DNA from 2 places in the Lactiplantibacillus sp. ME-2 genome. Region 1 is predicted to be linked to the other one. Evidence: riboswitches for the same ligand, from Rfam matches in the RefSeq annotation. Region 1 holds a riboswitch; the other holds the start of a gene.
The links. A riboswitch is a leader RNA that binds a small molecule or an ion and turns the genes downstream of it on or off. The one in region 1 is predicted to bind thiamine pyrophosphate.
Positions count from the first base shown of each region.

Region 2: another riboswitch for thiamine pyrophosphate. It lies ahead of thiM (hydroxyethylthiazole kinase); the one in region 1 lies ahead of MMY95_RS11390 (ECF transporter S component).

Region 1 is NZ_JAKZEQ010000031.1:7,145-23,068, reverse strand. Features, by position in the region: gene MMY95_RS11415 (helix-turn-helix transcriptional regulator) at 69-272, shown strand; gene MMY95_RS11410 (hypothetical protein) at 285-698, shown strand; gene greA (transcription elongation factor GreA) at 784-1,254, shown strand; gene MMY95_RS11400 (aldo/keto reductase) at 1,846-2,676, opposite strand; gene MMY95_RS11395 (glutathione peroxidase) at 2,727-3,212, opposite strand; TPP riboswitch at 3,357-3,450, shown strand; gene MMY95_RS11390 (ECF transporter S component) at 3,553-4,122, shown strand; gene MMY95_RS11385 (ABC transporter ATP-binding protein) at 4,152-5,558, shown strand; gene MMY95_RS11380 (energy-coupling factor transporter transmembrane component T) at 5,555-6,214, shown strand; gene MMY95_RS11375 (ABC-F family ATP-binding cassette domain-containing protein) at 6,335-7,855, opposite strand; gene MMY95_RS11370 (CrcB family protein) at 8,156-8,539, shown strand; gene MMY95_RS11365 (CrcB family protein) at 8,539-8,889, shown strand; gene MMY95_RS11360 (hypothetical protein) at 9,028-9,207, opposite strand; gene MMY95_RS11355 (acetate/propionate family kinase) at 9,338-10,525, opposite strand; gene MMY95_RS11350 (NFACT RNA binding domain-containing protein) at 10,701-11,573, shown strand; gene MMY95_RS11345 (DUF1801 domain-containing protein) at 11,560-11,910, shown strand; gene MMY95_RS11340 (hypothetical protein) at 11,913-12,134, opposite strand; gene MMY95_RS11335 (aldo/keto reductase) at 12,636-13,625, opposite strand; gene MMY95_RS11330 (histidine phosphatase family protein) at 13,886-14,509, opposite strand; gene serC (3-phosphoserine/phosphohydroxythreonine transaminase) at 14,893-15,924, shown strand, end outside.
Region 2 is NZ_JAKZEQ010000011.1:58,566-74,489, forward strand. Features, by position in the region: gene MMY95_RS15900 (LarC family nickel insertion protein) at 1-37, shown strand, start outside; gene MMY95_RS15905 (LarC family nickel insertion protein) at 76-507, shown strand; gene larD (D/L-lactic acid transporter LarD) at 512-1,228, shown strand; gene larE (ATP-dependent sacrificial sulfur transferase LarE) at 1,253-2,083, shown strand; gene MMY95_RS05985 (hypothetical protein) at 2,120-2,275, opposite strand; gene MMY95_RS05990 (zinc-binding dehydrogenase) at 2,283-3,260, opposite strand; TPP riboswitch at 3,432-3,537, shown strand; gene thiM (hydroxyethylthiazole kinase) at 3,616-4,407, shown strand; gene thiD (bifunctional hydroxymethylpyrimidine kinase/phosphomethylpyrimidine kinase) at 4,433-5,257, shown strand; gene thiE (thiamine phosphate synthase) at 5,247-5,900, shown strand; gene cytX (putative hydroxymethylpyrimidine transporter CytX) at 5,900-7,099, shown strand; gene MMY95_RS06015 (gamma-glutamyl-gamma-aminobutyrate hydrolase family protein) at 7,180-7,920, shown strand; gene MMY95_RS06020 (HIRAN domain-containing protein) at 8,164-9,756, shown strand; gene MMY95_RS06025 (NUDIX hydrolase) at 9,872-10,342, opposite strand; gene MMY95_RS06030 (amino acid permease) at 10,575-11,939, shown strand; gene MMY95_RS06035 (hypothetical protein) at 12,063-12,770, shown strand; gene MMY95_RS06040 (alpha/beta hydrolase) at 12,796-13,578, shown strand; gene MMY95_RS06045 (cation-transporting P-type ATPase) at 13,774-15,924, opposite strand, start outside.

The DNA of each region.
Region 1 (15,924 bases):
TATTTACATTGCAATTGGTAACGGCTAAAATTAGCTTTGTATGGAAGATATATATTACATAAAGGGAGGTGTTAACCGCGAATCATGTCAAGCAATACCGGTTAATGGCCGGATTCTCACAAAAAGAACTCGCCAGCAAGACTGGCATCACCCGTCAAACCCTGAGTTTGATTGAAAAGGGCACCTATAACCCATCACTGAAACTCTGCCTCAACCTCTGTCACGCACTCAACCAAACACTCGATACTGTCTTTTGGGTCGAACCCAGTTAGGAGATCCCTGCCATGAAAAAGATTCGTGACGAACGTTTAATTTTACAAAATTTCAAGAACATCCGTACCACGTTGTTAATTGAAAATAGTGCTATCTTACTGATTTTATTTTGGCAAGGCTGGCAAAAAAACAATCTTCAGAAAGCCTTTACGTACGACAATCCGTTGTATATTGTCCTGATGATTGCCGTTTTTACCATGATCATTTTGTCTGTTAATGTCAGCACCCCAATAGAAGACAAACCCAAACGGTCATGGCGCTACCTTGGCCTGTGGGCACTCATTGAACTAATCGGTTTCACCGCCCTATTCTACTTCCTGATTGCGATAAATCAGCCGTTCATTAGTCTGATCGCTGGTATCGCCCTGACCACCGTCACTAGCGGTATCATGCTGTATAGCAACCACCTGCGCGATCGTGATTAACATCAGATATCACCTAGACGGTACCATTCTAATCACATTTGCGGTAAACTATTCCCAGAAATTCAACGGACACGAGGTTTTTGCTATGGAACCAACTTTTAACAAAATGACTGCGACTGGTTACCATGCCATCGAACAGGAAATTGAAGACTTAAAGCAACAACGGCCCGAGCGAATCAGAATTCTGGCTGCGGCTGCGGCACTAGGTGACCGTTCTGAGAATGCCGAATATAGTAGTGCCAAACGGGACTTAGGTCGCTTAGAAAGCCGCCTGCGTTATCTCAACAAGCAGTTGCAATACGCCCAAATCGTTCAACCAGCTGACAACAATCAACTCGATATCGGTAAATTCGTGACCATCGAATTTCTGGATGATCATGACCAAATCACCTATCAATTAGTTGGAAAACAGGAAGCCAATCTCGAACAACAAAAAATCTCATTCACATCTCCCATCGGTCAAGCGCTCGCTAATCATACTGTTGACGATGTGGTCACTGTGAACGCACCGAACGGGGCTTATCAAGTTAAGGTAATCGCGGTTAAGCGCGCGTAATAAAATAGTTATGCCAATCGATTGGAAGCTTATCTTTATTTTTTTGAATCAAAAATACACTTTCTGAAGCGTATACGTGCTAAAATAAAGACAGTAAAAAAGCCGGTACGTTAATACCGACTTGAATCAAGGCCCGCTCTAAGAGCAGTTGGCTTTAAATTTAGATAATCAAAGAACAGTCACCCAATACCGGCCAAAGTTTTGGGGTGGCTATTTTTTGTTTCTGGAGTTCCATACCTGATACATCGCTAGTGCGATGCTCAAAATGATTTGCAAGAAAGCAAACCAAACAAGTAGAGTGACCACGGCTGAAAACCTTTCCTAGTGTGGGAAACGTATTTGTCATACTACCACGACCTTTCAAGATGAAAACAGCCAACCGCCCTTAAAACATACCTATAAACATATTTTACCAGATAGTGGCTCACAGCTACACAGTTAGCATTTTGTATGATTAAAAAAGCCAATCGCTACTGCACCATGCATTGCGATTACGCTGATATCACAAACCAATCATCAACAAGCAGTTGCCCATAAAAAGATAGCGACGAGTTATCATCACAACGTCGCTATCTTTTTATATCATTCAAATTAAAATTCTTGGTACACTGCTGGATCTTGATTATTCAAGCGACCATCCACTTGGCTCAAACCATTAATTGTTGCCATATCAGCTGCACTGATTTCAAAATCAAACACGTCCATATTACCTGCTTGACGGCTCGGCGTTGACGACTTTGGAATCGGCAAGGTCCCTAACTGTAGTTCCCACCGTAAAATCAACTGACCAACATTTTTATGGTAGTGCACTGCAATCTCTTTGAGCGTCTCATTTTGAAGCATCTCACTGGCCCGGCCAAGGGGACTCCAATCTTGCGTCAAAATACCGTGTGCTTGATCATAATCCCGTTGTGCCTGCTGGTTAAAGTACGGATGTAATTCGACCTGATTAATGACGGGTAAAACACCCGTTTCTTTGTTTAATCGTTCTAAATGTTCTGGTAAGAAATTCGAGACCCCAATCGAACGAATCAAGCCTAACTTCTGGGCATCAATCAGTGCCTGCCAAGCTTCAACATAATGATCTTCCTTAGGGTTAGGCCAATGAATTAGATATAAATCATAATAATCCAGGCCAGCTCGATATAATGATTCTTGAATCGTATTGATAGCTTCCGTGTAGGTGTGGTGGCGACCAGGAAGTTCTGATGAAATCAAGAGTTCCGAACGCGGTACTGACGAACGCCGAACCGCTTCACCAACAGCACCTTCATTTTCATAGTTAAAGGCCGTATCTAATAATCGGTAGCCGCGATCAATCGCTGAGTCGATCACTTGCACACCATGAGCACCATTCAGTTTATATGTTCCAAAGCCAATTTTAGGTACTGTTAAACCATCACGTAACGTATAAGTTTCCAACTTAAGCCACTTCTTTCTTTTAAATTAAACGATCATTGTTAAATTTATCGTTAATCTTCTGAACGATCAGCCAAGGCATCACGAATCGCTGCTTCAAATGTTGCCGGCCGTGTCGTTGGGGCATAGCGTTCGAGCACACGGCCATCACGACCAATCAGGAATTTTGTGAAATTCCACTTGATTCGGCCATGTCCCGCCGCCTGTTTGAGGTAAGTAAATAACGGATCAGCGTCATCACCATTAACCATCACCCGTTTGGTCATGGGAAACGTTACCCCGTAGTGCCGTTGACAATAGTCATGGGTCTCATCGTCATCCGCCTTTTCTTGATGAAATTGATTGGATGGCAATCCCAAGACCACTAGGCCCTCCTGCTGATACTTCTGATAAAGTTCTTCTAATCCTTTAAACTGTGGCGCCAGGCCACAGTTGCTAGCCGTATTCACGATTAGCAAGACCTGACCGCGATATTGTGACAAGTCAAGTGGCGCACCACTCATCTCAGTTTCTGTAAAATCATACACTGATTCTGCCATCGAGATCCCTCCTAAGAATATTAACCAAATACATTGCTTTATCCATAGTAAACCACAAAATTGTGACTTTTCATCATACTTTGCTTTAGTTTCCGGAAAATTGATTGCACTGAATGTCATTATCCGTTACACTAAACGTATCATTCATAGCAACTGGGGTGCCATCACGGCTGAGATAATACCCATTGAACCTGAATCTGGACAATGCCAGCGCAGGGAGCAATGCTTTTATTTGGGGAACCATCAATTCAGACTTAGCCGCCTGCCACCGATAATCGTGGTAGGCGTTTTTTGTCGCTTGGATGCGTGAATGACAAACTACTTTTGGGAGGATTTAACAATGAAATGGGTTAAATCATGGTACTTGAACGATATTATTTTACTGGCACTAATTGGTATTTTCTTTGGTGCCATCTTTATGGGGACTAATTTTGTTTATAACATTTTAAGTGCGGCCCTGACACCATTTGGTCTAAGCGGTCTGGCTAATGAACTACTACTTGGCTTATGGTGCATGCCCGGCATGTTAGCTGGCTACCTCATTCGACTAAAGGGTTCGGCAACGCTAGGTGAGCTCCTCGCAGCAACCGTCGAAATGTTTTTCGGTGGTCAATGGGGAATCACCACATTGATTTCTGGTGTCGTGCAAGGATTTGGGGCCGAACTAGGTTATATCGTCACTGGCTACAAACACTATGACTGGTTAGGCTTAACGGCTGCGGCCGCAACAACTACTGTGGTCACCTTTGGCTGGGACCTTGCCCGTAATGGTTACTATAAATTACAGCTATGGCTCTTGGTTTTATACGTGGTCGTTCGCTTTATTTCGATGTTTGTTTTCGGGGGTCTGTTAACTAAAACCATCACGGACCTACTTGATCGCAGTCATGTTTTAAAATCAACGCATTAATACACTTTATAAAATGGAGGCTTTCTCGAATGGCTAGTATCGCGCTGAATAATTTAACTTACACCTATCCACAGGCGTCGACACCCATTCTGGATCGCGTTAACCTAACACTACCACGGCAAAGCTTCATCCTATTGACAGGGCCATCGGGAACAGGTAAGTCGACGCTCCTAAAGCTGATTGCAGGCTTACTACCCCTGACTCCAGATTACGGCACCATTACCTTTGATGGTCAGTCATTAACTGCTAGCACCGCTAATCAGCGCGCTCAGCACGTTGCCATGATGTTTCAGAATCCTAATCAGCAGTTTGCCATGGATACCGTTGAAAATGAACTAATTTTCGTACTTGAGAACTTACAAGTGCCCCGTGACCAAATACCGGCCCGCTTACTTAGTGCGCTTGACTTTGTTGGTATCCGAAATTTACAGTCACGACTATTAAATCATTTATCCGGTGGCGAGAAACAGAAAGTGGCCCTTGCAATCATTGTCGCTATGGATAGCGATGTCATCCTACTAGATGAGCCCTTTGCCAGTGTCGATCCGACCGCACGAGCCGTCTTGTTAGACCGACTCGTGGAACTACGCAATCAACATGGGAAGACAATCATCTTGGCGGATCATGACCTATCAGGTTACGAACAGCTCGTCGATCAAGTCGTCCAAATCAAGGACCAGCACTTACAGCTCATTGATCGCACCACCTGGTCTGAGTTATTTTCAGCCTTTACTGAGCAGCCACAACGGTCATGGTCAGCACCGCAACGCGTTGAACGCCCTTGTTTTCAACTTGATCACGTCACTTTACAGGCAGGTGATCGTCAACTATTAGTACCGACAACGCGTCAATTGTTAGCACAACACAATACGCTGATCACGGGTCCTAACGGTAGCGGTAAATCCACGTTATTTGAAGCCCTCGTCCGTCTGCACCCCTATACTGGCGAAATTCGTTACGAAGGGACACCTATCGACAAGCTAAAACGCAAACGCTATGCTCGCCACGTCGCCTTGCTTTTTCAGGACGCTGAGACCCAGTTTTTAAACATCACGGTCGCTGAAGAACTGGCTCAAAGTAAACGCTATGCGTATGGCGACTACTTTACCGCAGACCGTATTCAAACGGCCTTAGTGCAACTCAACTTATCCGGTCGTGATGAACAAGTCATCTATACTTTGAGTGAGGGACAGAAAAAGAAACTACAAATTCTGCTCATGTTAATCATGCAGTCACCAGTTCTACTCATGGATGAACCCTTAAAAGGGCTAGATTTGCATTCGATCAATGCCCTGGTCGCGTTATTACAGACCACCCAAGCGGCAACTAAGCAGACGCTGATTATTATTAGTCACCAGTTAACCGGCCTGATGCCATTGATTGACTATCAGCTACACTTTGAAAATCACCATTTAGATTGGGTGGTGCGATCATGAATCCTAGCATGAAATTATTATTACTACTCATCATTGCGCTAGAAATTTCATTCACGACAATTGTAAGTTTGAACGTGGCACTGATTATTCTGGCACTGATTTACCTGCTCGGTCACCGAACTCGGCTTCGAACATTAGGGTGGTTGCTACTCATTCCGTTGCTACCAGCAATTGGACTTTGGAGTACCCAGTACATTAACGGTAGCGGTGACAAGACTTTGATGGCCTGGGTCCTGTTCACACGGATCTATGCGTTTGTTTTTACGGGCGCTACTTTTACGCTCACGACTGACGTCTTACAATTAACCGATTCGCTTGAGCAAAACTGGCATTTACCCGCCAAATTTGCATATGGCGTCCTCGCCGCGTATAACTTGGTACCACGGATTCAGCACGAAGTTCAAGTGATTCGGGCTGCTGGTCTGATGCGTGGGCAGGTCCTGTCCTTCTGGTCGCCACAGCTCTACTTTAAAGCAATTTTGGTCTCTATCAATTGGTCGCAGAACCTTGCCCAGGCCATGCGCTCCCATGGTTTTGTCGAAGATGCACCCCGCACTCACTATCATCAGATTCCACTGACTAAGTTGGATTGGACCATTGTGATTAGTGGCGTCTTGCTTTTACAAGTCGGCGCCTTCGTCATTCCGTGGCGCTAGTGGTATCATTCACTGAATAAACACTAAATTAAAACAGGTTTTCTCAATTATGAGAAAACCTGTTTTTGGGTAATATTCCCCACTTAGGTCGGGTCACAACAATAACAAGTTGACCTTAATTCATGCTTTCAGCCGATCAATTTGTTGCCGTAACGCCTGAATAGCAGCTGTAGAAGACGTCGGGTCTGCCATTAATTGATCATACTTGAACTGAAGTACTGCTAAGTCAGCTTCTACCGGTTGCGGCGCTTTAACAACTTTGTCAGGATCAACTAATTGGTGCGTCTCGAATTGCAACACCCGAGTAGCAACGGCCTGGCGAAACGGTTCATCATGTGAAACAAAAATTACGGTTCCAGGATAATTTTGTAAGTAATCGGCCAACGCATCCAGCGCGTCCACATCCAAATAATTGGTTGGTTCATCTAACATTAAAACGTTATATTGACCGACTAAAATACGAATTAGCTGTAATTTAACTAGTTCACCACCACTTAACGCCGATACCAGTTGCGGATAAAAGCGTGCTGGCAGGCCCAACGCGCCCATGACGTTACGGATCGTTTGATCCGGTAGCTGACTGACTTGCCGCACCGTTTGCCACACTGACTGTTTACCGTCGAGCACTGTCATATCTTGGTTGAATACTCCGACTCGTGCCGCCGGAGCCAATCGTAATCCTGACACCCGGCCACCTAAAATTGCACGCAGTAATGTGGTCTTACCGCTACCGTTGGGCCCCACGATAGCGACCCGATCATGCGGCCTGATTTGAAAGTCAGCGTGTGCTAACAACGTTTTTCCATATTCAGCCAATGTGACATTAAGACCAGTTACCACGGTCTTACCTGTAAACGTCGGAAAATCTGTCGCGACTAACTTAAAGCCTGAAGTCGTAAAGGGCTTAGCAACTTGCGGTTCCCGTTGTCCTCGGGCGACCATGCGTTTAGCCGTTCGTTCCATCTTGGCTGCAGTAGCTTCCCTAGTCGCTTTCGTCTTGGCACGCTCTACTTGCGACATTCGCCGATTGCCTTTTCGAATCCGCTGGGCTTTTTCATTACGTTGACGCTGCGCTGCTAGTAACTCACGCTGATGAGTGTTTTGGCGCTGATACGCGGCTTCCTGAGTTGCGAGTTGCTGCGCTTTTACCGTCTGATAATATGCGTAATTGCCTGCATATGCGGTGAATTTTTGGTGTTCAACCGCCCAAGTCTGTGTCGTCACAGCATTTAATAATTGCCGATCATGTGAAATCAACAACAGCAACCCACGAAAACGTTGTAACTGATTAATAAGCCATTGCTGATGTGTTTTATCCAAATTAGATGACGGTTCATCTAGAATTAAAATTGTTGGCCGGGCGCTCAAAGCCTGCCGAATTCTGGTTAGCATAGCTTGACCACCACTTTGGTCAAAAGTCGGTGCGATTTGGGCAACATAGCTGACTGGCTCGTCCACCATAATTTGTCCCGTATAATCACGATCAGTACCCGTCAGTAAATGGGCCAGTGTTGATTTACCAGCACCGTTCCGCCCAACCACGCCGATTTTATCCCCGGCATTGGCGACTAATCGGTCAATTGTAAATAGTGGCCGTCCCGCCATATCTTTTTGAATATTTTTTAAATTAATCATTGTCATTAATAAGCATCCCCTTAGTTGCAGGGACTAATTTATGGCACAAAAAAACGTCCTCAAAATGAGAACGCTGGCAATTGATTCCACCAGCACCCTAATTAATCCCAAAACGGACAGTCCACCCCTATCGCTAGGCATGGCTCTGTTCAGTTACTAGAATTAATTAGTTGCGCATTGGCTGAATACCTCGTGTTTTATAAGTTACTTTGTAGATTAGCATGTTTAATTTCAATTTGCAAGAACCATTGTTTTTTAAAAGTTTTTTCAGTAAACTAAAATTACTTTCAGAAAGCAGGTGTCAGCTTGAAAAAGATCATTGCAATTACCGGCTTCGCAATGCTAGGTGGTGGTCTCCGGGAGGGGCTTAGTTTGCTCGTCACTTGGCCACAACATTTCTGGATAACGTGTCTGATTAATATTGTGGGAGCATTTGTTCTTAGCCTGATTACTAACTTGTTACCAGCGCGGTTACCCGTCTCTGAAGATATTGTTATCGGTATAAGTGTCGGGTTCGTTGGTAGCTTTACTACTTTTTCCACCTTCACTTTTGAAACGCTACAATCGTTTCAAAGTGGTCATAGCGTTTTAGCTTTAAGTTATGTCGCTGCTAGCTTAGGGTTGGGTTTGCTAGCGGGGCTAGCTGGAAACTTCCTTAGCACCTATTGGCTACCAAAGGAGGAATTTTAATGTTAGTCCTAGTCGGATTGGCCGGTGCCGGCGCAGCTGTAGGGGCCTTAAGTCGTTACGGCATCATGCGCTTAGCACTACCTCTCAATCGATGGCCGTTACCAATTGCCACGTTATTTATCAATCTAACCGGCGCTTTATTGCTCGGTTGGATTTTAACCAGCTCATTACCGCCCAACTGGCAGATTTTTCTAGGAACTGGGATTATGGGTGGCTATACGACTTTTTCAACAATGATCAACGAACTCGTGTTGCTCGGCCGTAACCACCATCAACGGGTCGCCTGGGAATACTTTGGCTTGAGTCTCGTCGGTGGCCTAGTCATGGTTTATCTCGGAACTTTAATCTAACTCAAAAAACAGGAAGTCTCACAAAACTAACTGAGATTTCCTGTTTTTGTTCAATGACTATTTAGTTCCAACAAGCCGCCTTTACGGCTAGCGTGCCGATGACACTAGTTTTAACAACGCTCATCTTTATCTTTCAAATTACGTGGTGGCATTTCCGAATAATGCAACGCCGGCAATCGCCACGACGATCAGGCCTAACCATAATGCGATTTTAAATAAAAACAACCCAATCACAATCATGAACACCCAACCGATAATTTTAAAACCAATTTTAAAGATAACTTTGAGCAACCATAAACCAATTACTAAAGCAATCAATAAACCGATCATCTATGCGCTCTGCGAAGAGAGCTTCCCTCCTTACAAGTCCCATCATGGGTACCTTGCCAGTTAGTATAGCACGCGCTATGCAGCGGCAGACTGATTGCAGTCGTAAATTAAGAGAAGCTTAATTTTGCAACGCCGCAACTTGTCGCACCATCGCTAATTCTTCGTTAGTTGGGATCAACATCACTTTAATCTTGGAATCTGCGCCACTGATGAGTCCTTCTTGACCCGCTTCATTTAATTTCGGATCCAGGGTCACACCAAAGATGCTCAGTTCATCAATAATTTGCTGGCGCAAGGTCGCATTGTGCTCGCCAATGCCGCCCGCAAAAATCAGCGCATCCGCCCGTTTTAATTCTGTCAAATAGCTACCGGCATACTTAACAATCCGATTGACAAAAATTTCAACAGCTAGTTGGGCTTGGGGATTCGTGGCTTCTTGCGCACGGATTTCACGCATATCTGGTGAAATTCCTGAGATTCCTAACAACCCAGACTGATTGTTAAGCATCATCATGATTTCATTCGGATCATCGATCTTTAAAGCTTTCATGAGAAATGGCAATACGGCCGGATCAACGTCACCCGCGCGCGTTCCCATTGTGACACCCGTTAATGGCGTAAAGCCCATCGATGTGTCGAAGGCCCGGCCATTTTTTACGGCAGCTAATGACGCGCCACTACCTAAGTGTAACGTCACCAGGTTGAGGTCATCTTTCGGCTTAGCCAGCAGTTCTGCAGCCCGACCGGTTAAGTAACCATGCGAGATACCATGTTCACCGTAACGGCGAATATGGTATTTTTGGGTCAATTCATATGGCAAACTGTAAATTGCATTCATTTCTGGTAAATCGGTAAAGAATTGACTATCAAATACCGCGTACTGTTTAACGGTCGGTAAAGCCTGAGCCATCGTCTCAATACCACGTGCCTCCATCGGATTATGCAATGGTGCAAAGTCACTAAGCCCCTTAATGGCCTCGAGTACCGCTGGCGTCACTTCAACTGCTTGCTTGAACGTTTCGCCACCCGCAACGACTCGGTGAGCAACTGCCGTAATTTCCGTTAATGAGTCAATAATTGCTAATCGCTGTAATTCAGCCAATAACATCTGCGCCGCATGATTTTGATCTAAATTATCGACTGTCGTTTCAAACTTTTGATGGTCACCATACTTGATGGTGAAAATTGAACCGGGCATACTAATCCGTTCAACGAGACCACTAGCAACCACCGTTTCAGCAGGCATAGCAAATAATTGCCATTTCAATGATGAACTACCTGCGTTAATAATTAATGTTTTTTGCATTTCTCAATCAACTCCCATGTAATAGAATACCGAACTTTTCTGAAAATTGCTCAACTTTTTTCAATCGTGTCATTTGACATCTTAATTCATTCGCTAGTCCCAATCTTCCACTATTAACTAACCAGAACATGTTATTATTAAGACGTTAACTTTTACAGATTAGAGGAACCCATTAATGACGACCACAACCGATGTCGACCTAGTCCAAACTGGATTAGCGCACTTAATTCACCACACGCGTAAACAAATCGAATCATTAACTAAAGCATTAGACCACCTGCCTGATGTCAGTGATTTGCAACTCAAGGGCACGTTATTGAAGACGTATGCTAGCCAGATCGAAGGGCACCATCATTTCGTCGAATTGCCCGACTATCAAGGCCACCAACTCAGTATTAAACTCGATATTAAAAAATCAATTATTGAAAATGCCGAGGATTATTTTCATCATTATCACAAAAGCAAACGCGGTCAAGCGACCGTTCAACAAAATTTGACGACGGCCAAGACCGAACTATACCAGCAATTAGCAACTCAAGCAGCTTTCGACCCTAATGATCCACAAGCGGTCGCCGCGCTTAAGCAAACACTGATTGCTGCGGGCGCGATTCATACCCACGTTTTACACTCGTCTAAGGCCCCAACACCCGCCCATCCCCGCCGCTTTTACACGCACGACCACGTGCTGGTTGAAGTTGGTAAAAATAGTCGTCAAAACGACCACCTAACATTGACGGCCCGTAAAGATTACTACTGGATGCACGCGGGTGGTGAAATTCCCGGTTCACACGTGGTTATTCACAGTAATCATCCGAGTGAACAAACCTTGCAGGAAGCGGCCGTACTGACGGCCTATTACAGTAAGGGTCGTCAGATGAACCGCGTACCTGTTGATGTGCTCACCGTTGGCCAGATGCGTAAACCCAAGGGTGCTAAGGCTGGGCTTGTCACCTTTAGTGGTCCTGCACGCACGATCACCGTTGTCCCTGATGCTACTTTAGCCGCTGAATTACGTGACCAAGAGGATATTCACCATGACGCCGATTGAGGCCTATATTGCTAACACACCACAAGCCTATCAATCGCAATTAATAGCCTTACAGCAAACCATTGCAACGGTCTTACCAGAGGCGCAAGAGCAGTTAAAGTACCAGATGCCGACCTTCTATTGGCACGAAAACGTCATCCATTTTGCTTTATTCAAACATCACTTTGGCTTGTACCCAACGCCAAGTGCAATTGAGACTTTTCATGATCAATTAATCACCTATAAAACAAGCAAAGGGGCCATCCAGTTTCCGCTGGATCAGCCCCTACCACTTGAATTGATTACTGCTATTACCGAATTCCGTCGTCACGAAATCATAGCGAAATACGACCTTTAGGATTACCGCTGCCACCAAGACTGTTTAAGAAAATCAATGGCGGTTACGTCACTCAACGCAATCGGCTTAACGACTCCCGCTTGTTGATTCAAAAAAAGCTGCTGGTCGTCCACAGCCGCAATTAAGCCACTCGGCTGATGACCATCACTTAAAGTTAACCGAACCACGCAGTTTAACTCATAAGCTTGCAATAACGACGCTTCAATTGGTTTCAGCTGTTCCATTAGATCACCTCATCGAAATAGTAGCTCCATCATAGCACATTTTTAGAACGTACGTTCGATAAAAACTATTACATTTTGATGACGTTGATAAACCGGTCACTTGTACCAATCAGTAATTTCACCAGCTAACTAATTATGCCGTTAACTACCGAGGTTACCGAACATTCGCCCAAATTATTTTAAAATTGCCCGGATTCGGTCAGTTGAAGTTAGCGCACGGCTATGGCTCAGTTCAAAACATGACCGTCATTAAATTCAAAAGCCGCCAGCTTAGAATAAGTCTCGTATTTGAGACTGGGCGGGTTCGGGCTCAAATCGATGTCGGTTTACGTTCCAGCAATTGTCGCTCCGCCCCGGAGGTCGGAAATAGGGCGATTATTGCTGAAGAACAGGGGTCTACCTAACGAGCCTAAGAGTGAGCTATTTTTGACCTTAATAAACAGGACGCGCTAATAAAAAGGCCACTCCCCGGCATATTGGGGGAGTGGCCTTTAATGCAATTTACTTTAGAATCGCGGTAATAGCTTTTACTTCATCATCACTAAAGGTTAAATTGTGCGTTGCTTCAAGATTAGCGTGCAAGTGGTCGACATTGGTCGTACCAATGATGACGCTCGTGACGACCTGTGACCGTAGTAGCCAAGCCAAAGCCATTTGGGCCAAGGTTTGTCCCCGTTGCTCAGCGATTCTGTTCAGGGCATTCAACTGATTGACAACGGCTGCAGTCCCCTGATCAAATAAATATTTATTCGTTCGATGAATCGGAAAATCGGCTGGAATTCCTTGTAAGTAGCGCTGCGTCAATAATCCTTCAGCTAATGGACCATATGCCACCAAGCCCGCATTATGCTGGCCGAGATAGTCAATCAGGCCCGTTGTTTGAGCCTGTTGATTCAACATGTTATATGAGTACTGATTAACCGTAAACGGCGTGTGCATCTCATTAAAATACTTAACCATCGTTGCCGTTTGGTCGCGGTCATAATTTGAAATTCCGACATACAACGCCTTCCCCTGACGAACCAACTGGTCAAGGGCCGCGGCAGTTTCATACAAATCGATGTTAGGGTCTGGACGATGTGAGTAGAAAATGTCGACGTAATCTAAATGCATTTGCTTAAGACTACGATCCAATGAACTGATCAACGTTTTGCGTGAGCCGAAAGCCCCATACGGCCCTGACCAGGCCGGATATCCGGCTTTAGTCGTGATGACGAGCTCATCACGATACGGCTTTAAATCTCGTTGCATAATTTGTCCGAACGTCCGCTCTGCCGATCCCTTCGATGGTCCATAATTATTTGCTAAATCAAAGCTAAAAACGCCATGATCAAAGGCATCTAGAACCACTTTTCGTGAATTGGCAAACGGCGCTTCATCCCCAAAATTTCGCCATAGCCCTAACGAGACAACGGGTAACTGTAGCCCCGTCTTACCCACGCGTCGAATCGGTAATTCGTCATAGCGCGTTGATGCTGCTGAATATGTCATCATTACTCATCTCATCTAATTTTTGAATACTATTTATATTATACCGCGCCTGTAATATTGGTACTGATCAAACGCTTAAGCGGATACAAAAGGGCGATCCTCGCCAAATGCTAGGACCACCTCACTTAGGAGTTTATATGTGATGTCTGCTGTTGCTGCCTAATTAGACTTTGATTTGAAATAAGGTTCAACAGTGCGTGGCTATTTCAAACCACCATCTATTGTAGCCCGGAATCGCCCGTTCGTTAAGTCATTGCGCGTCAGAATTGAGGTAGGCGGTTATAATATGCTAAATATTGGCGACCATGGACAGCATCCACCATTACTTTAGTGACGCTCGTATTAGCTGGCTCCGGTAAGCTCATCGGATCGGTCGGCTTTAGTATCGCTAAGGCCATGGCTTTGACGGTAAAACCATGGGTCACGACAATGATCTGCTCGTCTGGATGGGCTTGTGCTGTTGTCTTCAAAAATGCTGCTACCCGTTGTTGCACGTGCTCAAAAGTCTCGCCATCCGTCGCAACCTCCACGTAGCTTGGCAAAACGTCCTGTAAAAGTGGATCAAAGTACTGCGGATAGGCCGCTAGCAACTGATCATTATCCTGTCCATCCCACTGGCCGTATGAAATTTCCAATAACCGCTCGTCCTGGCTAACAGGTAGTTGCCGGCCTTGATTCAAAATCGCCGCCGTGGCCTGGGTCCGGTCAAGCGGGCTACAAATCAACCGATCCGCGAAGCTAATGTCAAACGTATCGTGCAACGTTTGCGCTTGCTGCTTGCCAACCGAATTCAAATGCGTGACGGCTGTATTAATCGTGCCTTGTTTTAAATTTTGGGCGTTGGCCACTGTTTGTCCATGTCGTACCACGTAAAAGGTTGTCATCGTGCGCCTCCAAGATTAAATTATTATTAATAATACTAATTGTGCCACAGTCTTTTTTCATTATCTAGCTTGACAAATAGTTACGTGCTTGCTAAATTAATACCAACGCAATTAACTAACTGGTGCCAACACCAGTTTAACGAAGGAGTGTCCAACTGATGGTTCTAACTAATCCTATCAATCATCATATCAGTTCCTCCTGGTCTACACACCCATCTGTGTCGGCCTAATTTTGCGTACGCAAATCAGCCTGAGCACGGATGCTAAGACATTCGCTACCAGGTGGAATTGCTTAATCTCGTTATTATCCGTCCTGGTAGTCGAAACCGACTGCGAGGACTTTTTTATTACCTTGATTAAACTACTGAAAGCGAGGATTTTTCATGCCAATTTATAATTTTTCTGCTGGGCCAGCCGTTCTACCACAACCAGTCATCACTCAAATTCAAGCGGAGCTACCATCATTTCGAGACTCCGGCATGAGCATTTTAGAGATCTCGCATCGCTCCGATTTATTTGCGCAAGTCCTTCAAGATGCCGAACAAGATCTTCGCGATTTAATGGCCATTCCTGACAACTATCACGTGCTCTTCTTTCAAGGCGGGGGCACGCTACAGTTCACAGCTGCGCCACTAAATCTGGCGCCTCATCATCGTATCGGGTTGCTTGACAGCGGTCACTGGGCACAACGCGCCGCCGATGAAGCTAAACGGGTCGGTACTAAAGTCACGATACTGGGGAGTAGCGCTGCCAACCATTTTAACCAACTGCCAACGGTCGTCCAGCCCATCGATCAATCCCTCGATTATATTCATCTTACAACTAATAATACTATTGAAGGAACCATGATGACGCGCCTGCCAGTTACGGGTCAAGTACCACTGGTAGCCGACATGTCATCAAACTTTTTAGGTGAACCTTACCAAGTCAGCGATTTTGGGCTCATCTTTGCTGGTGCTCAGAAGAATCTGGGTCCCGCTGGTTTGACAATCGTCATTGTCCGTGATGATTTAATTGGTCAAGTCGCCAACCTGCCAAGCATGCTGGATTACCAGCTATTCGCGGCTAAAGATTCGATGTTCAACACGCCGCCTGTTTTTGCTATTTACGCCGCGGGTCTCGTACTCAAGTGGCTAAAGGCCCAAGGCGGGCTCAGCACAATGACTGCTCGCAATCACGCTAAAGCCGCCTTACTCTATGATTTCTTAGACCAGTCACAACTATTTACTAATCCAGTCAAGACCAGCGACCGTTCGACCATGAACGTTCCATTCGTCACAGGTCAGGCCGACCTCGATGCCGCAGTCATTCAAGGCGCCCGTGAGCACGGGTTATTAAACCTAAAGGGTCACCGCTTAGTTGGCGGTATGCGTGCCAGCCTCTATAACGCCATGCCGTTAGCCGGTGTTCAGGCA
Region 2 (15,924 bases), on a different contig from region 1:
TGCACTGCGAGCCGTATTATTCGAAAAAAAAAACTAAGTCAGCAAATCGTTAACCGGACGGCTGATGCTGTCTTAATGATTGAAGCTAATCTGGATGATCAGACGGGTGAAGGACTGGGGTACGTGATGAACCAGTTATTAACGGCGGGCGCATACGATGTGTTTTTCACGCCCATTCAGATGAAGAAAGATCGGCCGGCGACAAAGTTAACGGTTTTGGGAAACGTTAACGATGAGGACTTACTGACTAAGTTGATTTTACAAGAAACGACGACGATTGGTGTACGTTACCAGACGTGGCAACGTACTATTATGCAACGGCACTTCCTGACGGTCGCAACGCCGTACGGTGACGTTCAAGTTAAAGTGGCGACATATCAAGATATTGAGAAGAAGATGCCGGAATATGCGGATTGTGCCCAGCTGGCGCAGCAATTTCATATTCCGTTTAGAACGGTCTACCAGGCAGCCTTAGTGGCGGTAGATCAATTAGATGAGGAGGCGTAATTTTTTGGTACATCAGTTGATTGCTGAATTTATGGGCACAGCCCTAATGATTATTTTTGGGGTGGGTGTTCATTGTAGTTCCGTATTAAAGGGAACCAAGTATCGGGGTTCCGGTCATATTTTTGCCATTACAACTTGGGGTTTTGGGATTAGCGTTGCCTTATTCATTTTTGGCAATGTTTGCATTAACCCGGCAATGGTTTTGGCGCAGTGTCTATTAGGAAATATCGCATGGTCTTTATTTATTCCGTATTCCGTTGCGGAAGTGCTTGGTGGGGTCGTGGGCTCAGTGATCGTTTGGATCATGTATGCTGATCATTTTAAAGCCTCAACAGATGAGATTTCACCCATTACAATTCGGAACTTATTCTGTACTGCACCAGCCGTTCGTAACTTACCGCGGAATTTCTTTGTGGAATTATTTGATACATTTATTTTTATTTCGGGTATTTTAGCGATTTCTGAGATTAAAACGCCGGGAATCGTGCCAATTGGCGTTGGCCTACTTGTATGGGCCATTGGGATGGGACTTGGTGGTCCAACTGGGTTCGCAATGAACTTAGCTCGAGATATGGGGCCCCGGATTGCCCACGCCATTTTACCAATTGCCAATAAAGCCGATAGTGATTGGCAATACGGTATCATTGTGCCAGGAATTGCGCCCTTTGTCGGGGCAGCAATTGCCGCTTGGTTTATGCATGGCTTTTTTGGAATTAACTAAATTAAATAGAAGAAGGGTTTTATTATGGCAACATTAGCAACGAAAAAAGCAACGTTAGTAGCAGCATTAAAGGATTTACAACGGGTCACCGTGGCCTTTTCTGGTGGGATCGACAGTACCTTAGTTTTGAAGATGGCCCTCGATGTTTTAGGCCATGACAATGTGACCGCTGTGGTTGCGAACTCCGAATTATTTACGGATGAAGAATTCGATAAAGCGATGAGTTTAGCCGAAGAACTAGGTGCTAACGTTCAAGGAACTACGCTAGACTACTTGAGTGATGACCATATCAAGAACAACACGCCTGATAGCTGGTACTATGCGAAGAAGATGTTCTACAGCCGGTTGAATGACATTGCGGCTAATAATGGTAGTGCCGCTGTCTTAGACGGTATGATCAAGAATGATGAAAATGATTATCGTCCTGGTTTGAAGGCCCGTAGTGAAGCGGGTGCCCGGAGCTTGTTACAAGAAGCTGATTTCTTTAAGACTGACGTTCGGGCCTTGGCACAAGAACTTGGTTTGACGAACTGGAACAAAGTGGCGTCATGCTCTGTATCTTCACGGTTCCCATACGGGACGACGTTGACGCATGACAATATTGCTCAAGTGATGGCCGCCGAAAAATATTTGCGTAGTTTAGGCTTTCCAACGGTCCGGGTTCGTTTCCACGATGATATTGCGCGGATCGAATTACCAGAAGCACGGATTGGTGATTTCTTAGTCTTTAACGACCGCGTTAACCGTCAATTGCAATCACTTGGATTCCGCTACGTTACCCTTGACTTAGGTGGCTTCCGTAGTGGCCGGATGAATGATACGTTGACCAAGGCACAATTGGCCACTTTCGCCTAGGTCTAATCAAAATAATGATAGTGGTGTCGGGATTAATCAGAGATGGGCGGCGGAACGGCGGTGATCATGGTTCATTCGCCCATCCGATGATAATCGTAACCCCAGCCGATACGTACATGTTGCGATTGTCGCCTGACACCCCACAAAGCGCAGTTCAAGGCCGCCCTTGAACTGCGTTTTTCGTATCTTCATTTTTAGATCAACAGGCGTCAAAAGTCACGACGAGTTTACCAACGACTTGACCAGCTTGGAGTTGTTGTAACCCAGTTACAAGTTGGTCACGGTGCAAGACCTGAGTAATTAGTGGGTCGACCTTGCCAGCTTGGACCAAAGCTAATAAGGCGGCGGTCATTTGCCCAAGATCGGCAACTTGCGCTGGGTTACCGCTACGGTGGGCACCACCGAGGTCCAATTTACTGATAGTTACCACTTGATTACTTGGAAAGCGGTCCGGAGTTGCTAATACACAGACAAGCTGGCCATTGTAAGCTAAGCGTGGTAAGTCCGCATCAGCATGACCAATGGTATTGATGATCAGATCAACACCGTGCTGCTGCGTTAGGTCTTGAATGCGTGTGGTCACATCTTCATGATGGTAATCGATTTGGACATCGGGATGCAGCGGTGCCACGAAGGCTTGCTTGGCCTGTGAAACGGTCGTGAAGACGGTCTTGCCAGCAGCTTTGGCGAGCTGGATGGCCATACTACCGACACCACCAGCACCCGCATGGATCAAAACTGTTTGCGCAGCATTCAGGTTCGCTTTGCGTAAGAGGGCTTGATAAGCGGTCAATCCAGCGCAGAGACTAGCGGCGGCTGCTTCAAAGCTCACAGTCGTTGGAATCTTAGCTAGCACGGCTGCTGGTAAACTCACGTATTCGGCAAACGTCCCATTATTGGCGAGATTAGCGTGCCCACAAACTCGTTCGCCAGGCCGAAAATTAGTGACCTCAGCGCCAACCGCTTCCACGATTCCAGCTGTGTCTAGTCCTAGTGTGTGTGGATATTGCCAGGCGGCGTTACCCGCCGTAACTAATTTAAAATCTACCGGATTGAGCCCAACTGCTTGGGTCTTGATCAACACCTCAGTTGGCCCGAGGTTGGGCATGGGCCGTTCTTGCCATTGAAGCTGTTTCATAGTTTGAGCGGATGGATCTGGCACAACAAGTGCTTGCATCTTCAATCACTCTTTTCTTAAAGGCATATTTGCTTTTTATTATAACCGGTCGCGGCGGTGAATTTAAACTTTAATGCCTAATTAATTAAGTAGCAATGAGGGTGATTCGGCTAACGGAAAGATTGACGTTAGCGGTTACAATCGTTAGACTAAGGTTAGTAATTGAATATTTTTAAACACTAGGGGTGTCCAAAAATGGGCTGAGATGGTGCTGTAAGTGCCGATCCCTCTGAACCTGTAAGCTCAAACTTGCGTAGGAAAGTGTCACAGCTAATGTTAGCGGCCACTGGATCAATGCATGTTGATTGGTGGTCGTTTTTGATTGGTGTGACGGTCAATGAGGAGGAGAATTGCTATGGAATTACAATTATTGAATACTTTACGGGATCACAATCCGATTGTTTTTAACATTGCCAATTTTGTTACGGTTCAAGACGTTGCCAATGGGCTAAACGCGTTAGGGGCCTCGCCAATTATGTCAGCTGAAGTCCAAGAAGCAGAGACGATGGTCCAAATTGCCGGGGCAGTTTGCATTAATTTAGGAACCTTGACCACCACCCAGATTGATCAAATGCGAGTGGTTGGTAAGCTTGCTAATCAGTATCATAAGCCAGTCGTTCTTGATCCGGTGGCCGTCGGGGCGGTCCCTTATCGAAAAGAAGTCGCGCTAGCATTACTATCTGATTTTCAAGTCGATGTTATTCGGGGCAATGCTGGTGAAATTGCGGCATTGGCTGGCATGGATTGGCAAGCGAAGGGCATTGATGCGGGGAGCGGTCAGGGCGACCTGGTTGAAATTGCTCAAGCTTGTGCACAGCAATTTCAATGCTGTGTCATATTGTCGGGACCTACTGATGTTATTACGGATGGTCGGCGCGTTGTTAAAGTCGCTAATGGTACCCCGCTTTTCCAACGTCACGTGGGCTCGGGCGATTTACTTTCTAGTATCGTCGCGGCTTTTACAGCCGTTAGTCCAACCGATATTTACCAGGCGGCGCAAATGGCTTGCTTAGTCTTAGCGGGAGCGGGGGAACTTGTCGCCAGTCAGCTGACGGCCGATCGTCCCGCCACATTTGCCATTGATTTGATTGACCGGCTGAGCTTAGTGACAGTGTCAGAAATTCAAACAATTGCTAAAGTTGATTAAATATAATGAAGGGTCGCGAGATTTAATGAATGAATTTCCACAAGTGGCAACGATTGCTGGTACGGACAGTGGTGGCGGTGCCGGTGTCATGGCCGATTTAAAAACGATGCAGGCACGTCACGTTTTTGGTACCGCGGTAGTCGTTGCCGTGACAGCTCAAAATACATTGGGGGTCCAAGATTTTATGGCAATGCCGACGAAGCTCATTGACGAACAATTTGCTTCGTTAGCAGCTGACTTAGACATTCGCGCTTGTAAAACGGGGATGCTTGCAGATGCTGAACATGTCCATGCCGTCGTTGAGAACTTGAAACGAGTTGATTTTGGGCCGCTGACAGTTGATCCAGTCATGATTGCGAAAGGCGGGGCGGCGTTATTAGCCGCGGATGCGATTAAAACGGTTCGCGACGAACTGATCCCGTTAGCGACTGTTGTGACACCGAATTTACCGGAAGCAGAACGATTAACCGGTCAGGCAATCACTAGTAATCAAGCGATGGTTACAGCTGGACATGCGCTACAGGGGTTAGGTGCTGACAATGTCATTATTAAAGGTGGGCATGGTGATAATCCTGATTTAGCTAATGACTTCGTATTGTTGGCTGACGGGACCGCCTTTTGGCTTTCGGCTCCACGGATTGATACGGTGCGGACCCACGGCACGGGAGATACTCTATCGGCATGTATTACCGCCGAATTAGCAAAAGGACGGTCAATGGCTGCGGCCATTAAAACGGCTAAGGCGTACGTTGCTGGGACGATTCAGGATGGTATCCAGGTCGGGCATGGTCATGGCCCGTTGAATCATTGGGCAACCCCAAGTGAGCAGGTGATCGTTCATGACGCTTAAATTTGAACCCACACAATTACGTGCTTATTTTGTGTGCGGGACACAAGACGTGCCGGGACAGGATCTGAATGTGGTCGTCCAAACGGCCTTGGATGCAGGCATCACGGCATTTCAATACCGAGATAAAGGCAATAGCCAGTTGACTACGGCTGAGCGTTTTGCATTGGGGCAGCAGCTGCGGGAACGCTGTGCGCAAGCGCATGTTCCCTTTATCGTCGATGATGATGTCGAGCTGGCACTCGCACTGCAAGCAGATGGGATTCACGTTGGTCAAAAGGACGACCGGGTGACACAAGTTATTCAACGGGTCGCTAATCAAATGTTTGTCGGTTTGTCTTGTTCAACCTTAGCTGAAGTGCAGATTGCTAACCAATTGGAAGGCATTGCCTATCTTGGTAGTGGTCCCATCTTTCCAACGACATCTAAGGCCGATGCGGATCCAGTAGTCGGTCTGACGGGCTTGCGACAATTAGTCGTGACTGCAACCTGTCCCGTTGTCGCCATTGGCGGAATTACTGTCGCGCAATTGCCAGCTATTGCGGCTACTGGTGCGGCTGGCGCTGCGGTGATCTCAATGTTAACGCGTAGTCCCGATATGGCTGCCACGGTCAAGGCGATGCTAACGGCTATGGAGGGTCACTGATGAAACATGACGGGATTTTTCGGAGCCAATTTTTACTGTGGCTCGGTGCGGCTATCTCAATTGCCGAAATCTTAACAGGTACGCTGATGGCACCACTGGGGCTGACACGCGGATTGGCTGCGATTGTATTGGGGCACTTGATCGGCTGTGGCCTGTTCTTGGTTCCAGCCGGCTATTTGGGGGCTAAATTACACCAGTCCGCGTTAGCGTCAGCCCAACTGGCTTTTGGTCGCGGCGGGGTGTTACTAGCGTCAGGACTCAACGCCTTGCAACTCGTTGGCTGGACGGCGGTGATGATCGTCAATGCTCAGTTAGCCATGAACAGTATTAGTGGAAAGCTATTTGGCTTTCGAAGTCCGCTATTAATGGCAACCATCGTGGCGATTTTGATTATTGCGTGGTTGCTCATGGGTAGTCAGTTACTGTTCAAAATCAACAATGCCGTTGTGGGCTTGTTGGTGCTCGGGACGGTGTTAATGCTCGTAATGGTATTTATGGCACCGACAACTAGTCAGTCGGTATCAACGACTAGTATGACGTTTGGGCAAGCAGTGGAATTGAACGTTACGATGGCACTCTCATGGTTGCCACTAATTGGTGATTATACCCAGCGTGTTGATCGTCCTTTACCAGTCGCACTAGTCAGCGCGGGTGGCTATATGTTAGGCAGTTTAGTGATGTTTGTGACGGGGCTATTAGTTGTGTTACGGACAGGGCAAACTGATATCACGGCATTGCTGACGCGGTCCGGTTTAGGATTGGTTGCATTGCTGATTATTGTTTTCTCAACGGTGACGACGACATTTTTAGATACTTATTCGGCCGCCACGAGTTTGGCTAATCTGACCGGTAGCCGCTATGTTAATCGATTAGCCGTTGGTGTGACGGTAGTTGGGCTATTGATTGCGCTGACGGTTGCCATGACGTATTATCAGAACTTCCTGTATTTGATTGGTTCGGTCTTCACACCGCTATATGCTATTATTTTCGTCACGTACTTTGTGCGGCACGCTACGTTACCATACTGGTTGAACTTTTGCTGGTGGGTTGTGGGGATTGTCGCCTATTATCAGTTACAGGCCATTGATTTCATTGGTGGCACGACGCTATTAGTATTGGTTGGGCTGAGCATCGCCGTCTGGTTGACGGGAATTATCGTCAAACCAACCGAGCTCGAATATCGCGAGCTTAGTCATTGACAATTAGATGTAAAAAGTAAATGATAATCCCATTGGTAACACGCATGTTATCGTGGGATTTTTTGAGAGAGGGCGACAGAATGGTTAAACCGATAATTGGAATCGCACCAGGCGTTGTGACAGTGAACAGCCAGATGTTCCCGGGGCGGGTCCGTGATTATGTGAATCGTGATTATTTGAAATCAGTAACGGATAATGGCGGTGTGCCATTGGTATTACCGGTAACGACCGACGCAACGACGATTGAACGGTACGTTGGAATGATCGATGGTCTACTACTTTGTGGTGGTGCAGATGTGGCCCCATTGACGTATGGGGAGGAACCCCAGCCTAAATTGGGTGGGGTAGATCCGGAACGGGATCAGTATGAAATTGCGCTGATTCGTGCCACCCACGCCGTTGGTAAACCGGTGCTCGGTATCTGTCGGGGCTTACAAATCTTAAACGTGTGCTATGGTGGCAATCTTTATCAGGATATGAGTGAACTACCAGCTGGTCAGGGTACCTTAAAACATATGCAAGGACAATTGGCCGCTTACGGCATGCATCACGTGAAGGTCGTACCAGGTACGACCTTGGCTGAATATTTAGGCACCACTAGTGACGCAATCACGGTCAATTCATTTCATCATCAGGCCGTGAAACAAGTGGCAACGGGCTTTCAGGTGGTGGCCCAAAGTGCGGATCAGGTTGTTGAAGCAATTGAGGCGACAGCTGGTGGTCTACAGTTGGGTGTCCAGTGGCATCCAGAAATGATGCAACAAGTAAACTCCGTGCAGGCGCGGTTGTTTGCGGCGTTTATGCGGGCTTGTGTGGCGTAGATAGCATTGACTAGCAAATTGATAAAATTGGGCGTGGTTATTCTGAATTGTAGGATAACCACGTTTTTAATGTGCAGCCGCAAAACTAATGAATGTTTCACGTGAAACATCTGAAATGGTGTTGGCAACTAGATAACTAATCCAAGATATTGTAAGCTGACGTGTAAAACAATTCGTAAAGCTGTTAATACTGGCAACGCTTTCGTATAATGGAATAAAGTTATTGTTAAGGGGGTGACCGCTATGGAACGAATTGAAGCTGGCATGAGCGTAATGACGTTGAAGAAGCAGACCTATCGGGTTATCGCTGTGATTAATCAGGGGCAAGAACTGTTAGTTCGCGCCCACGAACCAGAAACAGCTGACATTGAAATAATTCCAGTGACCACAGTTGTTCAAGTAACTGAACAAAATTCAACAGGCGATGCAGCCGTCGCATTGGATACAGTCACGGTCGTTGGCGAACGGTATGTCGATGATATTGTGGCAACGTTAACGACGCTCAGAGTGGGTATGGCGGTGTTGCTCCAGCGAGAAAGTGGCAATCAATACGATGATAATGCCATCTCAGTGTGGACGTTGCAACATGCTAAGTTAGGCTACATTGCCCGGTATCAGAATCAGCCGTACGCGGAACTGATGGATCAGGGACAACGATTGTACGGCATCGTGACGGTATTAGATCAACAAAAACAGCATCTTGAATTGATGCTATGGCGGACTACTGCAGTCCCAAGTCCGATTGAGGCGTTGCAAATCCGCCAACGATTGGCTAAGCCGAGGACAAATTTAGGGGCGGTGCCAACGCATTCGTTACAGACACCGTTAGGAACAATTGTCATGATGTGCAATGGTCACCCGATTAAGTATCAGCAGGTTCCGTTATCGCCATGGTTGACGCCCGCTGATGAATTACACGTCACCAAACGTTATCTATTAACGCCTGATTGGTCACAAGTGCCGCCGGACAGCCTCATTACTTGTCAAGTGACGGCGAAGGCCGACGTGGTTCAGCGGTGGAAAAATGAACACATTTCAGCAGCGGTCTTAACGAACGCTAGTAGCTTTTATGTGGTTGGTATCAGTGCTCAAACCAAGACGGGGCTGAATGATAACTTGGTCGATGATGCTGCGCAACCCGCGGTTATTTACCGAGTTGGCCAGATTAGTGCACATATGCAGGCCGGCTTCATGGTCAGTTGGGCGCCGTTTGGTGATCCGCGCGTACAACCAGCACTGAAATTAGCATTGCACTTCTCCTCACAACCGCTAGTTCCTTACCATCCAGTAACACCTAGTCGCACCAACGCGACGTTTACGCAGCAAGAGTTGGCAGCCTTGTTAGTCTCCGCATTACCAAATTATCAGGGTGGTCAACGCTTAGAACCAAGTGTGACAGCGATAACGGTAGAAAAATTGCGGCAGACGTTAGGTGATCAGACGTATCATGCGCTGGCGAATTATCAGCGTCATGTTCAGCTAGTTGCGGGTAGTACGGAAGGCGTCAACGAGACCTTGTTACAGGCGTTGATTCATGCAGTCACGTATCATGAGTTGACGACCATGCACTACTACCAGCCGACTGTAGGGATGGTCGACCAGGTTATTTATCCGATTCAATTATTTAGCACCACGACTAAGGATGAGGATGATGCGCAATTAGTGGGTTGCTTAGCGCTTTACAATTACGAAACGTTTGAAATCCAACAGGTGCCGCTGACGGCAATTGTTCGTATCGCGATTATTGCCGATCCGGAGCATCCCCAGACAACACCGGAGACGGAAAGTCCGGATTGGTTACGCATATTTTTACATGGGTGGAATGACGATTTTTGAGCGAACAGTCAAAAATTAATTTGCTTACGACTTATAAGTATTCGTGATACAAGCCAGATTGAATTCGATAAAAAATCCCGCTGAGGCTTTAAGCTCAGTGGGATTTTTGGTTAGGTTATTTGGTTGCCGAATGGGTCTGTAAATATTCCTGGGCGGCGTGAATCATATCTGCATTTTGTTGATTTAACAATGGCGGCAAGTTGTCGAAGTCAAAGTAGTCGAGTTTGAGTGTTTCATCAGTGGCTTGGGTCAGAACGTGGCCGCCAATGGGTTTTACAAGAAAGAGTGCACTGATTGTTTGAGCTACATCGCCGTTAGGATAGGCCGTCTCGCCTTTATCAAAGATGCCGATGCGATCAACAACTTCGACATCAATGCCACTATCTTCCTTATATTCCCGCAAGCAGGCCGTGGCATACGTCTCACCGTATTCTAGATAGCCACCGGGTAAACTCCAGTTATGCGTATCGGTACGAAGGTTCAGCAAGACTTGTTGCTGATCGTTGACTAAAATACCAGCGGCCGTATTCAAAATGATTGGTTTGTGACCAACCAAAGCCCGAATTTCTTTAATGTAATTTGCCATGATGAAACCTCGTTTCTAGTTTAATTACCCTTATTATACCGATAATTCTGACTGAAAGCTGTTTGTTGATAAATTTATACGAAGCATGCTCGAACCGCGTTAGAGCAAGTACATACTGACTATGTGTCACTAAATCCGTTTGCGTCGGTGCACTTTTTTAGCTAAGATAAAAGCTATATACTGTCAGCCGTGATAGTGTGAGTTCTTTGATTTTATGAAAAGAGAGTAATTTATGCAGAGAAAATTAAGTACGGGCCAGATGCAAATGATTGCACTGGGCGGCACGATCGGAGTGGGCCTATTTATGGGATCCAGCTCAACGATCAAGTGGACCGGGCCGTCAGTGCTAATTGCGTACATCGTATCAGGGGCCTTTCTATACCTGATTATGCGGGCACTAGGTGAGATGCTGTATGTCGATCCGAATACCGGTTCGTTTGCCAAGTTTGCTTCTGAATATATTCACCCCGTTTTTGGATACTTGACGGCTTGGAGCAACATTTTTCAGTTCGTCGTTGTTGGGATGAGTGAGATGATTGCACTAGGCGGCTACTGCCGGTATTGGTGGCCGAACTTGCCAGATTGGATTCCGGGCCTAATTGCCATTGTATTCTTATGCGCGGCCAACCTTATCTCGGTTAAAATGTTTGGGACGCTGGAAACCTGGTTCTCACTTATTAAAGTGGTGACGATTATTCTGATGATTATTGCCGGTTTAGGTCTGATTATTTTTGGTATTGGTAACGGCGGTCATCCAATTGGAATCAGTAACCTGTGGACCCATGGTGGTTTCTTCACTGGTGGGGTGAAGGGCTTTGTCTTCGCACTAGCAATTGTGTTGGCGTCGTATCAAGGGATTGAATTGATTGGAGTCACAGCTGGTGAAGCTGAAAATCCACAAAGCACGATCGTTAAAGCGATTCGTTCAACGGTTGCCCGGATTTTAATCTTTTACGTGGGGGCCATCCTCGTAATTGTCAGCATTTACCCCTGGGATAAGTTAAGCCAGATCGGTTCACCGTTTGTACAGACATTTGCCAAAATTGGGATTACCGCTGCGGCTTCGATTATCAACTTCGTGGTTATTACGGCTTCCTTATCGGGAACAAATTCTGGAATTTATAGTGCGAGTCGAATGACTTACACGTTGGCGGAAAGTCACCAGTTACCAAGGAAGATGACTTTATTAAATCGTCATGGAGTACCATTTTATTCCGTTATTGCGATTGCGACCGGGATTCTAATTGGAGTCGTCTTGAATGTTGTATTACCAATGTTTTTCAAGGACGCTAGCGAGATTTTCGTGATGGTTTACAGTTCGAGTGTCTTGCCCGGTATGGTACCGTGGTTTGTTATTCTAGTGAGTCAAATTGCGTTCCGTAAGCAAAACGCAGCCAAGATGGCGAACCATCCTTTTAAAATGCCATTATCACCCTATTCAAATTATTTAACGTTGGCCTTCCTCGCGTTAACACTGGTCTTCATGTTTATTAATCCGGAAACGCGCTACTCAATTTTAGTCGGTGTTGTATTTCTGGTCATCATGACATTGATTTATTTCCGTAAATACGCCGGTAACAAGGAAGAAACGTTGTAATCAAGAGCACTTGCCAGTAAATGGTAAGTGCTTTTATTTTGGGCTTTTATTGCGTTAAAATTAGGTATCAATATCAATATCAATATAAATATCAATATAATTATCAGGAAAAGTGGTGGCACGATGGTCAAGCAAGGACATTATGCAAAAGTCAGTAAACAGAAACGGTTACGACAATTAAAGCAACGACGTCAGGCCCAGGAGAAGCGGGCGATTATGCCAGAAATGGTTAGCGAATTTTTGCAAGTGCGTTACCACCTGACGCAAGCGGCAAAACAGCGGCCGGCGATGCGACAGATGATGCAACGTTTTATGGCACAGTGGTTAGCCGCAGGGCAAGCAGAATTGAGCGACAATGGTCAGACAACGTGGTCAGTAGTGGCATTGACGAAGCAAACGTTACAGACCTTTAATCGGCAGTTACCGTGGCAGGGGTATGCCTTAGTTGACCAGGAAATGGCGCGCTGGACGGCTTTTCTGAACAAGGGAGTGCCAGCTGTGCCGTTAAGTGAGCGGATTACGTTAACTGAGGCACTGTCCCCAGCGACGTGGCAGGCCTGCCTATCAGAGCAATTAGCAATCAATGCCCTATTAGCATTAACTGGTGATTCACGACAATTGGGCCAAATAACGACTGAGCAAGTACGACAGCTACAAACCACTATTCAAACAGCGACGGGGATTGATTGGGAAAAGGTTGCTCAGTTGCTTGATTCGACAGTGATTGCCCAGAATACACTTTCCGAAGCTGGGCTGGATGACAAAACGCGCCAATGGCTAGAAAAATTAAAGAAGCTAACGCCACAAGATTTTAACGACCATGTTGAATGAACAGTCAAAAAAGGAGGATGGTGAAATGCGTTTTATCACGTCAGATCACGTTCAGTTAGATTATACGGATGAAGGCCAGGGGCAGCCAATCGTTATTTTGACGGGATTTGGTGGCGCTAAGGATATTTGGCGCGCTCAAATCCCGGTACTGATTCAGGCGGGCTACCGGGTCATTAATTTAGATGGGCGGTGCCAAGGTTTATCCGAGCACACGACGAAAGGCTTACGTATGAGTCGTCGCGCGGTGGATGCGCATGAATTGATTGAAAAATTACAACTCGAACAACCAATTTTACTCGGTAATTCGATGGGAGCCGCGACTTGGTTTGCGTACGTGTCATTGTATGGTGATACAGGAATTAAGGCCCTGATCGACGTGGATCAAACGCCGCGGATGATCAATACACCGCACTGGCAATATGGGTTCAAACAGGTTCAATGGCAGGATATTCCGGACTATTTTAGAATGCCGCTGGGACACTCGACGTTTAAGCACATCGATGATGCGACGTATGCGCGCGTCAAGGCAGTAGAAGCGCAGGCACCGTTCGATGCGAAATTAATGTTTCCATTGTTGGTTAACCACGCGGTTCAGGATTGGCGGGATGTGATCCGCCAATTGACCGTACCGTTCTTGATCATTGCGGGCGCCAAGTCACCGTTCTTCAATCCCGACTTTGCGGCAGTGACTGCTCAAATGGCACTACGAGGACAGAGTGTGGTCATTCCGGAAGCTGGTCATATCGTGATGGCGGAACAGTCGGCAGCATTTAATAAGGCGTTGTTGGAATTTTTGGCGACGTGCTAAACGAAAAGCACTTTTAACACCTGTATTAAAGGTGATATTACAGTCTTGAATAGTAGTCATATCAAGCAGGTTTAGAATAAAATAATGTATTATGTTGTCTTGAATAACGGCCACATCAAAAACAGTTTCACAATACTAAAAAAGGCTCACCAACTAAAACAGGTTGGTGAGCCTTTTCGATTTATTGACTAATTACTAATCAATCACGCCATCTTTTCCCATCCATCGGAACCGAATAAACTTCCCGACCTTGGTCACAATCAAGACGACGATCCCACAGATAATCGGGATGCCCCAACCATACCAGAAGTTGATGCTAGTCGTATGGAAGACGGATTGCATGAATGGTAGGTAAATGATTCCCAGTTGTAAGAGAATCAGAATACCAATGATGTAGAACGCCATCTTATTTTGGAAGAAGTACTTGGAAATGACGGGGTGGTCATTCCGCAAGTTGAAGAGGTAGAAAATCTTACCAAAGATGATGATGTTCAGTGACATGGTACTACCGACGACATTTGGTAATCCAAGTGCGGTCAAGTAGTTGTAGGCGAAGATCCCCAAGCCAGAAATTAGGAAGGAGACATAGCCGATTTCAAAGTAATCTAATTTTGACAACAACCCAGACTTAACATTCCGGGGACCCCGGGCCATGATGCCGGCCTCGGGTGGCTCAAAGATGAACGCAAACTGGATGGTCAGCGCGGACACCATATTGATCCACAGTAATTGCGTCGGGTACAGCGGAAGTTCGTGGCCCATTAAAATACTAATGATGACAACGAGGCCTTCCGCGAAACTAGTTGGGAGTAAGAAGCGAATCGTCTTACGAATGTTATCGAAGACGTGGCGCCCTTCACGAACGGCGGCGACGATATCAGCAAAGTCATCATCGGCCAGGACCATATCGGCGGATTCCTTAGCAACTTCGGTCCCCTTGATTCCCATAGCAACCCCAATATCGGCTTGCTTGAGGGCCGGGGCGTCGTTGACCCCATCGCCAGTCATCGAAACGACGTGATTATTGGCCTGTTGGGCACGAACAATCCGTAATTTGTTATTCGGTGTTGCCCGTGCGAAGACGTTATAATCATCGATGTGTGCTTGTAACTGCTGATCGTCCATCGCGTCGATTTCGGGACCAGTAATCGCTTTGACATTGGCGGCCAAGTTCAACTTGTTGGCAATTGCCATCGCCGTATCAGGGTGGTCCCCCGTAATCATTTTAACTTGCACGCCCGCTTGCCGTAATTCGGCGATCGCGGTAGCCGCTTCTTCACGAGGCGGGTCAATGATTCCGACTAAGCCAGCTAAATGCAGCCCACCAATGGCTTGTGCATCAATGGTAGTCACGTCATCATCGACTTCTTGGTAAGCCAGCGCCACCACGCGCAAACCATCGGCGGTTAAGTCGTCCATGGCGTCATCCCAGTATGCCGTTTGGTTAGCTTGGTCAGTTAAACGCAGGACAGTCGCGGGTGAGCCCTTGACCATTAGTAAGCGTTGACCATCTAAGTCGGCCAGGCGAGCAGAAAAGCGGAAGGCGGAATCGAATGGTAGCGAGTCAACTTCTTCAACCTCAGGATCATGACCAGTCATTTTACGATACAGCGTCGTCAAGGCACCATCGGTTGGTTCACCGGTCAGTTCCCAGCGATTGTTTTCGAAGTGTAGCTCGGCGTCGGTCGTTTGGCCGGCAATCTTAACGAGCCATTCCATCGCGTTATCTTGGTACCAGTCGACTTTGTTGCCATTGAGCTTGAGATGGCCATCGAAATTAACGCCACCATTATCATCATAACCGACCCCCGTCACATCAAACGTATGCTCAGGCGTCACGACCTTAGTGACCGTCATTTCATTTTTCGTCAACGTCCCAGTCTTATCGGTGTTAACGATATCTACGGCACCTAAAGTTTCCACGGCGGGTAGTGACTTGACAATGACGTTTTTCTTCGTCATCTGCCGGGTTCCCATGGCTAAGACCACCGAGGTACTAGCGGGCAGTCCTTCTGGCATAGAACCAACGACCATCGTAATAACCGCAATTAGTAAAGTTGGCAAACTATAGGTATCCATGACCATTCCTAATAGGAATAATAGGACGGCTGCCACCACGATGGCGATGGATAAGCCAACCCCCAGTGAGTTCAGATTACGCATCAGTGGGGTAGTGGTTTGTTTGACGTCGCTAACAGACTGCTGGATATGACCGATTTCGGTATCTTCGGCGGTAGCCGTTACGATTCCGACGGCCGAACCGCTAGTCACCGCGGTTGACGCGTAAACCATATTCTTACGGTCAGCCAAAGCTGGCGTGGTCTCAGTCATCGGTTCTTCTTGTTT